DNA from 2 places in the Massilia sp. Se16.2.3 genome. Region 1 is predicted to be linked to the other one. Evidence: predicted binding sites of a transcription regulator. Region 1 holds the regulator's gene; the other holds the start of a gene.
The links. Region 1 encodes HrcA, which represses chaperone genes, less so after heat shock. Its sites were predicted from a motif close to TTAGCACTCNNNNNNNNNGAGTGCTAA; they were not measured.
Positions count from the first base shown of each region.

Region 1 (5,906 bases):
GAGGCCCGTCGCCTTGTCGGCAATGAAGCGCGCACCGCGCAGGGCGCCGTGGGCGTAGGTGACGCGGCTGCTCGATTTGTGGCTGATTTCGATGCGCTCGCCGGTGCCGGCGAAGAGCACCGTGTGGTCGCCGACAATGTCGCCGCCGCGCACGGTGGCAAAGCCGATCGTCGACGGATCGCGCTCGCCGGTCACGCCTTCGCGGCCATAGACGGCGCAGTCTTTCAAATCGCGCCCCAGCGCGTCGGCGATGACCTCGCCCATCTTGAGGGCGGTGCCGGAGGGCGCATCGACCTTGTGGCGGTGGTGGGCTTCGACGATCTCGATGTCGTAGCCTTCGGCGAAACTCTTTGCCGCCATTTCCAGCAATTTCAGCGTGACGTTCACGCCGACGCTCATGTTCGGTGCGAAGACGACGGCCACCTTTTCCGCAGCGGCGGCGATCGCGGCCTTGCCGGCCTCGTCGAAACCAGTGGTGCCGATGACCATCTTGATGCCATGGGCCGCGCAATACGCCAGGTGCGCCAGCGTGCCTTCCGGACGCGTGAAATCGATCAGGCAGTCGGCGCCCGCCAGGGCACGCGCCAGGTCGGCTTCGATGGCCACGCCGCTGACCTGGCCGGCAAACGCGCCGGCATCCTGGCCGAGGAAGGGGGAGCCCGCGACGTCGAGCGCGCCGGCCAGTTGCACGTCGGGCGAGGCGGCGATCGCCTCGACCAGCATGCGGCCCATGCGCCCGCTGGCGCCGGCAACCGCGATTTTGATTTGCTTCATGACTGGCTTACTGGATTTGTTGGCCGTTCGCCGGGGTGACGACCGAAGGGGCTGCGGCAGGCTTGGTGTGCTGGGCAGCGTCTTCTTTTTTCAGCGACTTGATCGGACCGGCGATGCGTTCGATGTATTCGCGTTCGGTCGGCAGGTTGGCGCCGTCGAAGCGTTCGACCACGTCGCCCTTGAAATAGACGGTGACGCGGCTGGTGGTCAGCTCGCCATTGCCGCGGGCCAGGTAGAACGGGTAGTCCCAGCGGTCGGCGTGGAACATGTCCATCAGCAGCGGCGTGCCGAGCAGGAAGCGTACCTGCTCGCGGGTCTGGCCGACTTTCAGCTGCGCCAGCATTTCCTGCGACACGAAGTTGCCTTGCTGGATGTCCGGGCGATACGGCGAGAACACCCACAGGAATTTCTGCAGCTTGGTGGCCTGGGTCGTCTGCGCACCGGCATTGGCCAGCGCGGCCGACTTGCTGGCATCGGCTTCCACGGCGGCCGGGGCGGTGCTCACCGGCGCGGCCGGCTTGGTCTGGTTGCGCCAGGATGCACAGCCCGACAGCAGCAGCGTGCATGCAAGGCCGGCGGCCAGCGCAGCGCGGGCATGGAAACGATGAACAACGGCATCAAAGACGCGCATAAGTAACCTCAAAACGTTTAAGCGGGAGCTTCCAAAACGCTATATCATAAAGCACTCCGCCCATCTACGAGTAACAAACATGAGTAACAAACCCACCGACCTGAAGGCGAGCGGCCTGAAGGCCACTTTGCCGCGCCTGAAAATCCTGGAAATTTTCCAGAACAGCGAAGTGCGGCACCTGACGGCGGAAGACGTCTACAAGATCCTGCTGGCCGAGAACATGGACGTCGGCCTGGCCACGGTTTACCGGGTGCTGACCCAGTTCGAACAGGCCGGCCTGCTCAACCGCAATCACTTCGAGACCGGCAAGGCCATCTACGAACTGAACGCCGGTTCGCACCACGACCACCTGGTCTGCCTCGACTGCGGACATGTCGAGGAATTCTTCGACGAGGAAATCGAATCGCGCCAGAACAGGGTCGCGAGCGAGCGCGGTTTTAAAATCGCCGAACATGCGCTGGCGATCTACGGCAATTGCATCAAGCCGGCTTGCCCGCATCGCAGCGGCGGTTGAGGCGTTTCGATGTGCAATGAAGGACGGCGCCGAGGGCGCCGTTTTTTGTTGACCGTAGGGTGGGGTCATTGAGGCGGGGCCTCAATGACGTACCCACCTGAACGCTGGCACTGCGCAATGTTCCCGTTCCGCGTGGGCGCAGAGTGCCCACTTACGGATGACTCAACGCATTCGACAGCAGCTTGGCCGTGATATCGACAATTGGAATCACCCGCTCGTAGGCCATGCGCGTCGGGCCGATCACGCCGAGCGTCCCGACGATCTTGCCGTTGACCTCATAGGGCGCAGTCACCACGCTCATCTCGTCCATCGGCACCAGCTTCGATTCGCCGCCAATAAAAATCTGCACGCCGCCGGCCTTGCTCGAGACATCGAGCAGCTGCATCAGGCCGGTCTTTTGCTCGAACATCTCGAACAGCTGGCGCAGCGAACTCATGTTCGACGACAGGTCGGACACCGACAGCAGGTTGCGCTCCCCTGAAATGACCATGTCGTCGTGGTTGTCGGCCATGGCTTCGCTGCCCGCTTCCACCGCAGTCTGCATCAGGCCGCCGATATCGTCGCGCAGCTGCTTCAGTTCGCCCGCGAGGCGGCGCCGGACGTCGTCGAAGGTGAGGCCGGCAAAGTTCTGGTTCAGGTAATTGGCCGACTGGATCAGCTGGCTCGGCGTGTAGTCGACCTCGGTCAGCAGCAGGCGGTTCTGGACGTCGCCGCGCGGGTCGACGATGACGAGCAGGATGCGCTTTTCCGACAGGCGCAAGAATTCGATCTGCTGAAATACCGATTCGCGGCGCGGACTCTGTACCACGCCGGCAAATTGCGTCAGCGACGACAGCATTTGCGCCGCACTGGCGATCACCTTCTGCGGCTGGTGGGCGGGCAGCCGCATCTGCTGCTGATGGACCCCGTGTTCGTCGAGCTGCTGCACCGTGAGCAGGGTGTCGACGAAGAGGCGGTAGCCGCGCGGGGTCGGCACGCGGCCGGCCGAGGTATGGGGGCTGGCGACATACCCCATTTCCTCGAGGTCGGCCATGATGTTGCGGATCGTCGCCGGCGACAGGTCGAGGCCGGAGATTTTCGAGAGCGCACGCGACCCGACCGGTTGGCCGTCGGCGATGTAGCGCTCGACCAGGGCTTTCAGCAGGGTTTGGGCACGGGGTTCAAGTTGCATGGGGCGAGAGGATAGATGCGATATGCGCAATGGTTGCATACATATTATGCACCTTCGTCCGCTCCCTGTGGGCTCCGCGCACTCAACAAAACGGCCATGGCCGCGTAGCGGCTCCTTGCCGTACGGGCGTACTGTCGTCGCCGCCGCGCTTCGCCCTGGCCGTCTTGTTGGGCGCTCTCAAGCGTGCTCGCGCTCCAGCCAGTCGAGCAATTCGTCGAAGTCGCCGACGATGGCGTCCGGCTGCACGCCCTCTTCCGGTGGCGCCGGCTGGCGGTCCGGTTCATCCACACGGCGCGCATGCCGGCGCGCCCGGCGCCCTCGACGTCGAGCAGCAGGTCGTCGCCGACATACACCGCTTCGCCAGGTGCCACGCCCGGCGCGCGCAGCCTTCCGGGAAAATGGCCGGATCCGGCTTCGCGCGGCCGAACTGCGGCGCCGAGACCGAGGCCGGAAATGGTGGGCCAGCCCGATCGTCTGCAGGTCGGCATTGCCGTTCGTGATCGATCCCAGCAGCACGCGGCCCTTCAGGCGCAACAGGCCCGGCAGCACGTCGTCGTAGGGAATCACGGCGTTGCGGGCGGCGAAGAATACCGCCATCGCCAATTCGACCTTGGAGGCGTCCTCGCCGGCCTGCTCAAAGGCGGCAACCAGCCCGGCGCGGCGCAGCGCACCCAGGTCGAGCTGGAATTCGGGCCGGCGCGCCAGCAGCTCGAGCCTGGCCTGGCGCAGCGAATCGATGGAGAAGCGTTGCGCCACGCGCGGCGCGTGCGTGGCCAGCCAGGCAAACAGGGTCTGCTCGGCCTGCACGATGACGGGGGCGATCGGCCACAGGGTGTCGTCGAGGTCGAACAGGACGGCCTTGGGCCAGCGGCGGCGGTGCGAATCGGTCATGGAAAGCGCGCCATCGAAGACGCGTCGGAGGAACACTGCAGGGTCAAGCGGAGCATAGCGAGGCCAGCGGTGATTTGCAAACGCAGCTGTGCGCAAGGGCGCGCGCCCCGAAAAATGCATGGCGGCAGAGGCCGGGTGGCGTCGCCGTTACACGGTGATACAAAGTCTCATGCATGGCCAATGAGCCCGGTGCTTGCCAAATGCTCTAAAATGATGGGCAAAATTCCACCTCGCGGCGCTGCGCAGTCTTTTGCGCGCCCTGCTCTTCCCTATTTTATTGGAGAAATGATGATTCGTTCCCACCTGCGTGCCGGCTTCGCGCTGGCATGCGCGCTCAGCCTGTCCGCCTGCGGCGGCAGCGACGGCGAAATTTATCTCAGCGGCAAAGTGAGCGGCGTAACCAAGCCTGGCCTGGTGCTGACGAACAATGGCGGCTCGGACCTCCCGATCACGGCGGGGTCTGCTTCCTACCGTTTCCCGCCGGTCGAAACCGATTCCAACTACAACATCGAAGTCAAGTCGCAGCCGGAAAACGTCGAGAAAAAGACCGACTGCGTTGTCAGCAATGGCATCGGCCGCGCGGTATTCAACATGAGCAACATCGACGTCACCTGCACCATCTGGCGCCGCGCACTCGGCGGCAAGATCGAGGGGCTGGGTAACCGCAGCGGCCTCGTGCTGGTGAACGGCGCCGACCGCGTGGCCATCCCGGCCAACGCCACCGAATTCCAGATGGCGGCGGTATCGCAGGACGCGCCGTATGGCATCACCGTGCTGCCTCAGGCAGGCGCCCCGCAGTGCACCGTGGAGAACGGCAGCGGCATCATGCCGGCCGCCCCCGTCACAACCGTCGTCGTGCGTTGCACCCCTTGATTCTGGAGACTAACTTGAAGAAATCGATCCTGGCGCTGTCGGCGCTGACCCTGGCGCTCGGTGTTGGCCTGAGCGCCTGCGGCGGTGGCAAATCGACCTATACCGTCGGCGGCACCGTCCTCAACCTGACCTATGGTCCGCTCGTTCTGGTGACCAACGGCATGACAATCGAGGTCAATCCGACCAAACAGGGCGTCTCCGAGGATGTGAAGTATTCGTTCAAGGACCAGCTCGAATATGGCGAAGTCTACGATGTCAATCTGGTGCAGATCGGCACGCAAGACAACGCCGAAAAGACGCCGATCTACAAACAGCCCGACCACCAGACCTGCGCGGCGTACAGCGGCACGAAGGACACCGCCGGTCGCCTGACGACCATCAATGCCGTCATCACCTGCGTGCTGAACGCCTACCCGGTCAGCGGCAAGGTCTACGGCCTGACGTCCACGGGCCTGGAACTGGGCAACGGCAGTACCGTTGCCTCGATCGCGATCACCAAGAAGGAGGACGGCAGCGCGGTCGACTTTGCCTTCCCGACGGTGGCCTACGGCTATACCTACGGCATTACGGTCGTGAAACAACCTGCTACCCAGATCTGCACGGTCGATAATGGCACTGGCGTCATGGGCGATGCCGCGGTCACCACGGTGTCGGTGAACTGCGTCAACAAACCTACCTGAGACAATGGAGCTGAAACAGATATTCACCACAACGATGTCGATCATTTCGAAAGAAAATTAGACGTATATGTTGTAGTGCAGCATAATGCTTCTGTCTCCTCCAACTCTCCTCAGAAAAGAATTGGATTCAGCCCGCCCGCAACGGCGGGCTTTTTTTTGCCCGCAGCCCGGGCAAGTCCTGCTTAGCCGAGCTTGGTCTCGCCCACGAGGCGCTTGCCGCTGACCTTCACCACCGCCATCTGCTGGTTGCCGACCGACACCATCTCGTCGGCGCGCACCTGCGCCTTGTAGCTCTCGGCACTGGCGTAGGTGGCGACGCCCGCGACGAGGGCAGCGACCAGGAACAGCGTTTCCATGTGTTTGAGGACGTTC
Region 1 covers NZ_CP050451.1:434,975-440,880, forward strand. Annotated here, with positions in the region: gene dapB (4-hydroxy-tetrahydrodipicolinate reductase) at 1-774, opposite strand, end outside; gene G4G31_RS02075 (outer membrane protein assembly factor BamE) at 782-1,405, opposite strand; gene fur (ferric iron uptake transcriptional regulator) at 1,485-1,919, shown strand; gene hrcA (heat-inducible transcriptional repressor HrcA) at 2,071-3,090, opposite strand; gene G4G31_RS27965 (HAD hydrolase-like protein) at 3,135-3,578, opposite strand; partial or broken gene G4G31_RS28810 (hypothetical protein) at 3,604-4,101, opposite strand; gene G4G31_RS28815 (hypothetical protein) at 4,270-4,854, shown strand; gene G4G31_RS02100 (hypothetical protein) at 4,869-5,534, shown strand; gene G4G31_RS02105 (hypothetical protein) at 5,717-5,906, opposite strand, start outside.

Region 2 (5,906 bases), 650 kb from region 1:
TGCGAGAATGAAGGCGGCGGCCAGTAGCGCGCGCAGCAGGGGGGAAGCCGATGTCATGGATGCTCCTTGTTGGAACCGTCAGTGGAACGGCCGTCTTGCGGCCGCGTGACCTGCAAACCAAACGCCTGGGCAAAGCCCAGCAATGCTTCTTCGAGCACCGACAGTTTCAAGCGGTAGGTCACCGTCCTGCCCTGCTTTTCGGCGTCGATCAGCCCCGCATTCACGAGGACGGCAAAGTGCGCCGACATGGTGGGCTTCGACACGTCGAACATGTCGGCCAGCTCCCCTGCGCCAATGGGCCCCTGCTGCAATAGCTGGAGGACCCGGCGGCGGGTGGGATCGGACAAGGCTTTGAATACGTTGCTCATGTGACGATTATTAGCTAATCATCTAACTATCGTCAACAACTTTTGCGTGGGAGTTCGAACATGTCGTTTTAGCTTGGCGTGCGCAGCAGGCGCAGGATGGCGTGCCACTGGCCGGCAGTGACCGGCGAAATCGACAGGCGGCTGCCCTTTTGCAGCAGCACCATGTCTTCCAGCTCGGGCGCCAATCGCATCTCGGCCAGCGGAAGGTAGCGTCCCTTCTCCTGCGCCTGGACGTCGACCGAAATCCAGCGCGGCTGTTCGCGCGTGGCCCTCGGATCGAAATAATGACTGTTCGCGTCGAACTGGGTTTCGTCCGGATACGGGCCGCTCACGACCCGGGCGATGCCGGCCACGCCGGGCACCGCGCAGCTGGAGTGATAGAACAGGATGCCGTCGCCGACCTGCATGGCATCGCGTAGAAAATTCCGCGCCTGGTAATTGCGTACGCCGAACCAGGCCACCGTCTGCTGCGGCGCGGCGAGCACGTCGTCGAAACTGACTTCATCGGGCTCGGATTTCATCAACCAATAGCGCATCGGCGGCTGCTTTCGAAACAAGAAGTGGTAATGGGAACCGGGCACCCGCGCGAAAAAGCGTGCGCCCATAAAAAAACGGCTGCGAGGCATAAACGCCCGCAACCGCTTTCTGGAATATAGCCCCGCCTGTGCCGTTTTTTGCCGGCATCCCGAACCTGATGGCTCAAGGTGGTCGCAGTCAATCCAATTTCGGGTTCGTCGAACTAGCGACGCTCACGCCCATCGAACATATCCCGCAACCTATGCATGTAAATGGTTCAAGGAATATATGGCAATCTCGAACACCGCAGGGTGCCTCGCAGTTTACTCGCTTGAAGCCGTGTGTCAAACGAATTTGAGCGGTCAGGACAGATTTTGTTGCGGTGCCAGGGCGGCGTCGAGGACGGTGTGCATCGCTTCCAGTTTCTGCTTGACTTCGAGCATCGACATGTCCGACAGCGGGCCTTGCGGCGACTTGACCGACAGGAATTCGGCAGCGACGCTGAGGGCGGCCATGACGGCGATGCGGTCGTTGCCCTTGACCTTGCCCGAGTCGCGCAGCGCCGTCATCTTGCCGTCGAGGTAGCGCACGGCGTCGCGCAGCGTGGCCTGCTCGCCTTCCTTGCAGGCCAGGCGATACGGCTGGCCCATGATGGTGACGTCCAGGTAAATCATCGGGTGGCCTCGCTGTCGACGGGTTCGGCGTCTTCCGCAGTTTCCGCATCGTCTTCCTGCGGCGCGGGCAGCTGGGCGATCACGGCTTCCACGCGGCGCTGGGCTTCGCCCAGGCGCTCCACGAAGGCCATGTTCTCTTCGCTCAGCAGCTTGTTGGTCTGGCGCAGCACCGCGTTTTCACGGCGCAGCGAACCAACGAGCTCGGCGAGCCGCTCGATCTTGTCGGATAGGTCTTGGAATTCGGAAATCATTCGTAACTATAGGTCCGATCTGGTTGGACAGTCAACATCATAGCGTGCCGTGCGCCCGGCACGGCTGAGTTTGCGCCGCCTGCGGTGCGCCGAGGGTAAACACTGCAGCTGATTCGTTTGCTGCCAGCTGTTTTCTCGCGTTTTTTGATCTTCCTCAACTGCGTGCCAACGGTGCGGCAACGCGGCTGGCATCGGTGCTAGTCTCTGCGCCTTGTGCCTGCGCCATGGCGCGCAGCCGATACGCAGTCAACCCGTTTTCCTGCCCTGCGGCTTTGAGCGGACGCAATCTCGCCAACGTTAAATAAGCAACATGACATCTTGAAATGCCGCATAGTCGTCCCTATAATTAGCACTCGTTAGTAGAGAGTGCTAACAACTCTTTCAGCCGCGGCGCAGCACGATGCGAGCGCGTGGCGGCACCCAAACGAACAAATAGCTAGTCCAAACCACTGATTAAAGGAGTTTTGCATGAACCTTCGCCCTCTGCACGATCGCGTTATCGTCAAGCGTCTCGACCAGGAAACCAAGACTGCCTCGGGCCTGATCATCCCTGATGCAGCGGCTGAAAAGCCGGACCAGGGCGAGATCCTGGCTGTCGGTAACGGCAAGATCCTGGAGAACGGCCAAGTGCGTCCGCTGGAACTGAAAGTCGGCGACCGCGTCCTGTTCGCAAAATACGGCGCACAAACCGTGAAGGTCGACGGCCAGGAACTGCTGGTGATGCGCGAAGACGACATCATGGCCGTGCTGGACAAGTAATCCTCCCGAAAAAGAGCGCCCGCGGGCGTTCTGAATCAGTCAACGAATAATTGGAGAAATAAACATGGCAGCTAAAGAAGTAATTTTCGGCGACGCAGCGCGCGCCAAGATGGTTGAAGGCGTGAACATCCTCGCCAACGCAGTCAAAGTCACCCTGGGCCCGAAAGGCCGCAACGTCGTGCTCGAGCGCTCGTTCGGCTCGCCAACCGTGACCAAGGACGGTGTCTCGGTCGCCAAAGAGATCGAACTCAAAGACAAGCTCATGAACATGGGCGCGCAGATGGTCAAGGAAGTCGCCTCGAAAACCAGCGACAACGCCGGCGACGGCACCACCACCGCGACCGTGCTGGCACAAGCCATCGTGCGCGAAGGCATGAAGTTTGTTGCCGCCGGCATGAACCCGATGGACCTCAAGCGCGGCATCGACAAGGCAGTTGCCGCCACCGTCGAAGAGCTGGCAAAAATCGCCAAGCCATGCACCACCTCGAAAGAAATCGCGCAAGTCGGCGCCATTTCGGCCAACTCCGACTACTCGATCGGCGAGCGCATCGCTGAAGCGATGGAAAAAGTCGGCAAGGAAGGCGTCATCACCGTCGAAGACGGCAAGTCGCTGAACGACGAACTCGACATCGTCGAAGGCATGCAGTTCGACCGCGGCTACCTGTCGCCTTACTTCATCAACAATCCGGACAAGCAAGTCGCGATCCACGACAACCCGTTCGTGCTGCTGTGCGACAAGAAGATCTCGAACATCCGTGACCTGCTGCCGGTGCTCGAGCAAGTTGCCAAGGCCGGCCGTCCGCTGGTCATCATCGCCGAAGACATCGAAGGCGAAGCGCTGGCGACCCTGGTCGTCAACAACATCCGCGGCATCCTGAAGACCGTTGCCGTGAAGGCCCCTGGCTTTGGCGACCGTCGCAAGGCCATGCTGGAAGACATCGCTGTCCTGACCGGCGGCCAGGTCATCGCTGAAGAAGTCGGCCTGACCCTGGAAAAGGTCACCCTGGCAGAACTCGGCCAGGCCAAGCGCGTCGAAGTCGGCAAGGAAAACACCATCATCATCGACGGTGCCGGTTCGGCTGACAACATCGAAGCACGCGTCAAGATGGTGCGTGTCCAGATCGAAGAAGCGACCTCGGACTACGACCGCGAAAAGCTGCAAGAGCGCGTGGCCAAGCTGGCCGGCGGCGTTGCGGTGATCAAGGTTGGCGCTGCCACCGAAGTCGAAATGAAGGAAAAGAAAGCCCGCGTGGAAGACGCGCTGCACGCCACCCGCGCAGCCGTTGAAGAAGGCATCGTGCCAGGCGGCGGCGTCGCCCTGCTGCGTGCCCGCGCCAACCTGCAAGTCAAGGGCGACAACCCTGACCAGGAAGCCGGCATCAAGATCGTCCTGCGCGCAATGGAAGAGCCGCTGCGCATGATCGTCCAGAACGCTGGCGAAGAAGCATCGGTCGTCGTCTCGGCAGTTCTGGGCGGCACCGGCAACTACGGCTACAACGCCGCCAACGGCACCTACGGCGACATGGTCGAAATGGGCGTGCTGGACCCAGCCAAGGTCACCCGTTCGGCCCTGCAGAACGCAGCGTCGATCGCCGGCCTGATGCTCACCACCGACTGCATGGTTTCGGAAATCACCGAAGACAAGCCAGCCGGCGGCATGGGCGGCATGGGTGGCATGGGCGGCATGGGCGGTATGGACGGCATGATGTAATTGTCCTGGGCGCCGGTTCGCCGGCGCCTGCTGCGGCTGTACACTACAAGCCTGCAAGGTTCGCGCCTTGCAGGCTTTTTACTTTTCAAGGATTAACGATGGCGACTGTGTATGCGGAAGACCTGGAAGACGCCGTGCTGATGGTGTCGGAGCCCGGCACGACGGACGCGGCCTGGGTGTCGCTCGATACCGGGCAAGTGCACGTGCGCTCGGCGCTGGTGGAGACGCAGGCCCCCTTGCCGGGCAATATCGACTCATCCGAGCGCTACGTGCCGGTGCCGCATATGCGCACCCTGGCACTTGGACTCGAACTGGTGTTCGATTTCGCCGACGCGGCGATGGAGGACGATGCCGACCGTGTGCGCGAGATGTTCAGGCGCCCCGATGGGTATCGGGATTTCAGCACGCTGGTCGAGGAGCGCGGGCTGGAGGAGCGCTGGCATGATTTCCGTGAAGCGCAAACGCGGGCAGTGCTGGCGGCGTGGTGCGCGCAGCACGGGTTGGAGCTCGGTTAGTCCAGGTAGGTGGGGCTGTTGCCTGTTGGGCCGATGGTACTTTGCATCCGCGTGGGCACTCCGCGCCCACCCTACAGGATGCGCTACGTATCCGGTGTTCACGTGATCTCGCGGTCACCGTAGGGTGGGCGTCTCCAGCCCACGCCGGTTGTCGTTTCCGCAGCCCGCGTACGCCGAAGACTCCTATTTCCGCGCCCGGAACCGCGCCAGTTCCTCCTTCAAATACACCGCACTCGCCACCGGCTTGCCGTCGCCGCATTTCACCTGGTAAGGCCGGCCGCTGGTGCTGCTTTCGCTGGCCGCGCGCGCAATGAACGATTCGGCGTTCGTCACCATGTCGCGCTTGGCGAGGTAATCGTATTTCTGCTGCAGGTGTTCCCTTGCCTTTTCGCCCTCGTGCCAGCTGCCGTTGCGGCTGAACTGGCAGCCTGGCGTGGCCACGTAGTCGAGCAGGTGGTTGATTTCTGCCTGGGCGCGTGTGTCAGGCGCGGCTGCGGCGGCGGTGTGCAGGCCGGCCGCGAGCAGGATGGTGACGGCGAAACGGTATGCTTGCATCGGGATTCCTTGCTGCGCTGGTGAGTGGTCCGCCAAGTCTACCACCGCAGCTTGCCGAATCGCCTCGCACAGCTTGCAAATGCACCCGCTTGCCGCACTGCGCGCGCGACTTGACAGACACGGCCTCGGCACAAGCCTACCGTCCCTGCTCCCAACCCAGGGAGCGATCATGATCAAGGTGACCGGTTATGCGGCCAGACACTCGTTCAGCGGCCTGAAACCGTATGCATTCGAGCGCGAGGAAGCGGGCGCGCTCGAGCCAGTGGCGCCGGTCGACAACATGCAGATGGCGCTCAAGCGCCGCATGGTGGCAGGCTCGCTGATCGGCAAGCTGGCCGGGACCCAGGAGGTGCTGGATTTCTGCGCCGAGCACGACATTGGACCCGAGATCGAGATGATCCGCATCCAGGACATCGACGACGCCTGCAGCAAGGTCGAGAAAGGCGATGTGCGCTTTCGCTATGTCATCGACATGGCCTCGCCGAAGGAGGAAATCGACGCCGCCTGAGATTGCCCGTTGGCCACACATCGGCTAGTATGGGGCCACGTTTTCTGGA
Region 2 covers NZ_CP050451.1:5,135,894-5,141,799, forward strand. Annotated here, with positions in the region: gene G4G31_RS23560 (hypothetical protein) at 1-57, opposite strand, end outside; gene G4G31_RS23565 (metalloregulator ArsR/SmtB family transcription factor) at 54-368, opposite strand; gene G4G31_RS23570 (EVE domain-containing protein) at 437-904, opposite strand; RNA gene ssrS (6S RNA) at 1,020-1,200, opposite strand; gene G4G31_RS23580 (cell division protein ZapA) at 1,247-1,558, opposite strand; gene G4G31_RS23585 (hypothetical protein) at 1,555-1,809, opposite strand; gene G4G31_RS23590 (co-chaperone GroES) at 2,278-2,568, shown strand; gene groL (chaperonin GroEL) at 2,633-4,279, shown strand; gene G4G31_RS23600 (hypothetical protein) at 4,378-4,794, shown strand; gene G4G31_RS23605 (DUF5329 domain-containing protein) at 4,978-5,349, opposite strand; gene G4G31_RS23610 (hypothetical protein) at 5,519-5,857, shown strand.
Region 2: G4G31_RS23590 (co-chaperone GroES) is a predicted target of HrcA. The motif match lies at 2,156-2,182, and genes of this name have one in related genera.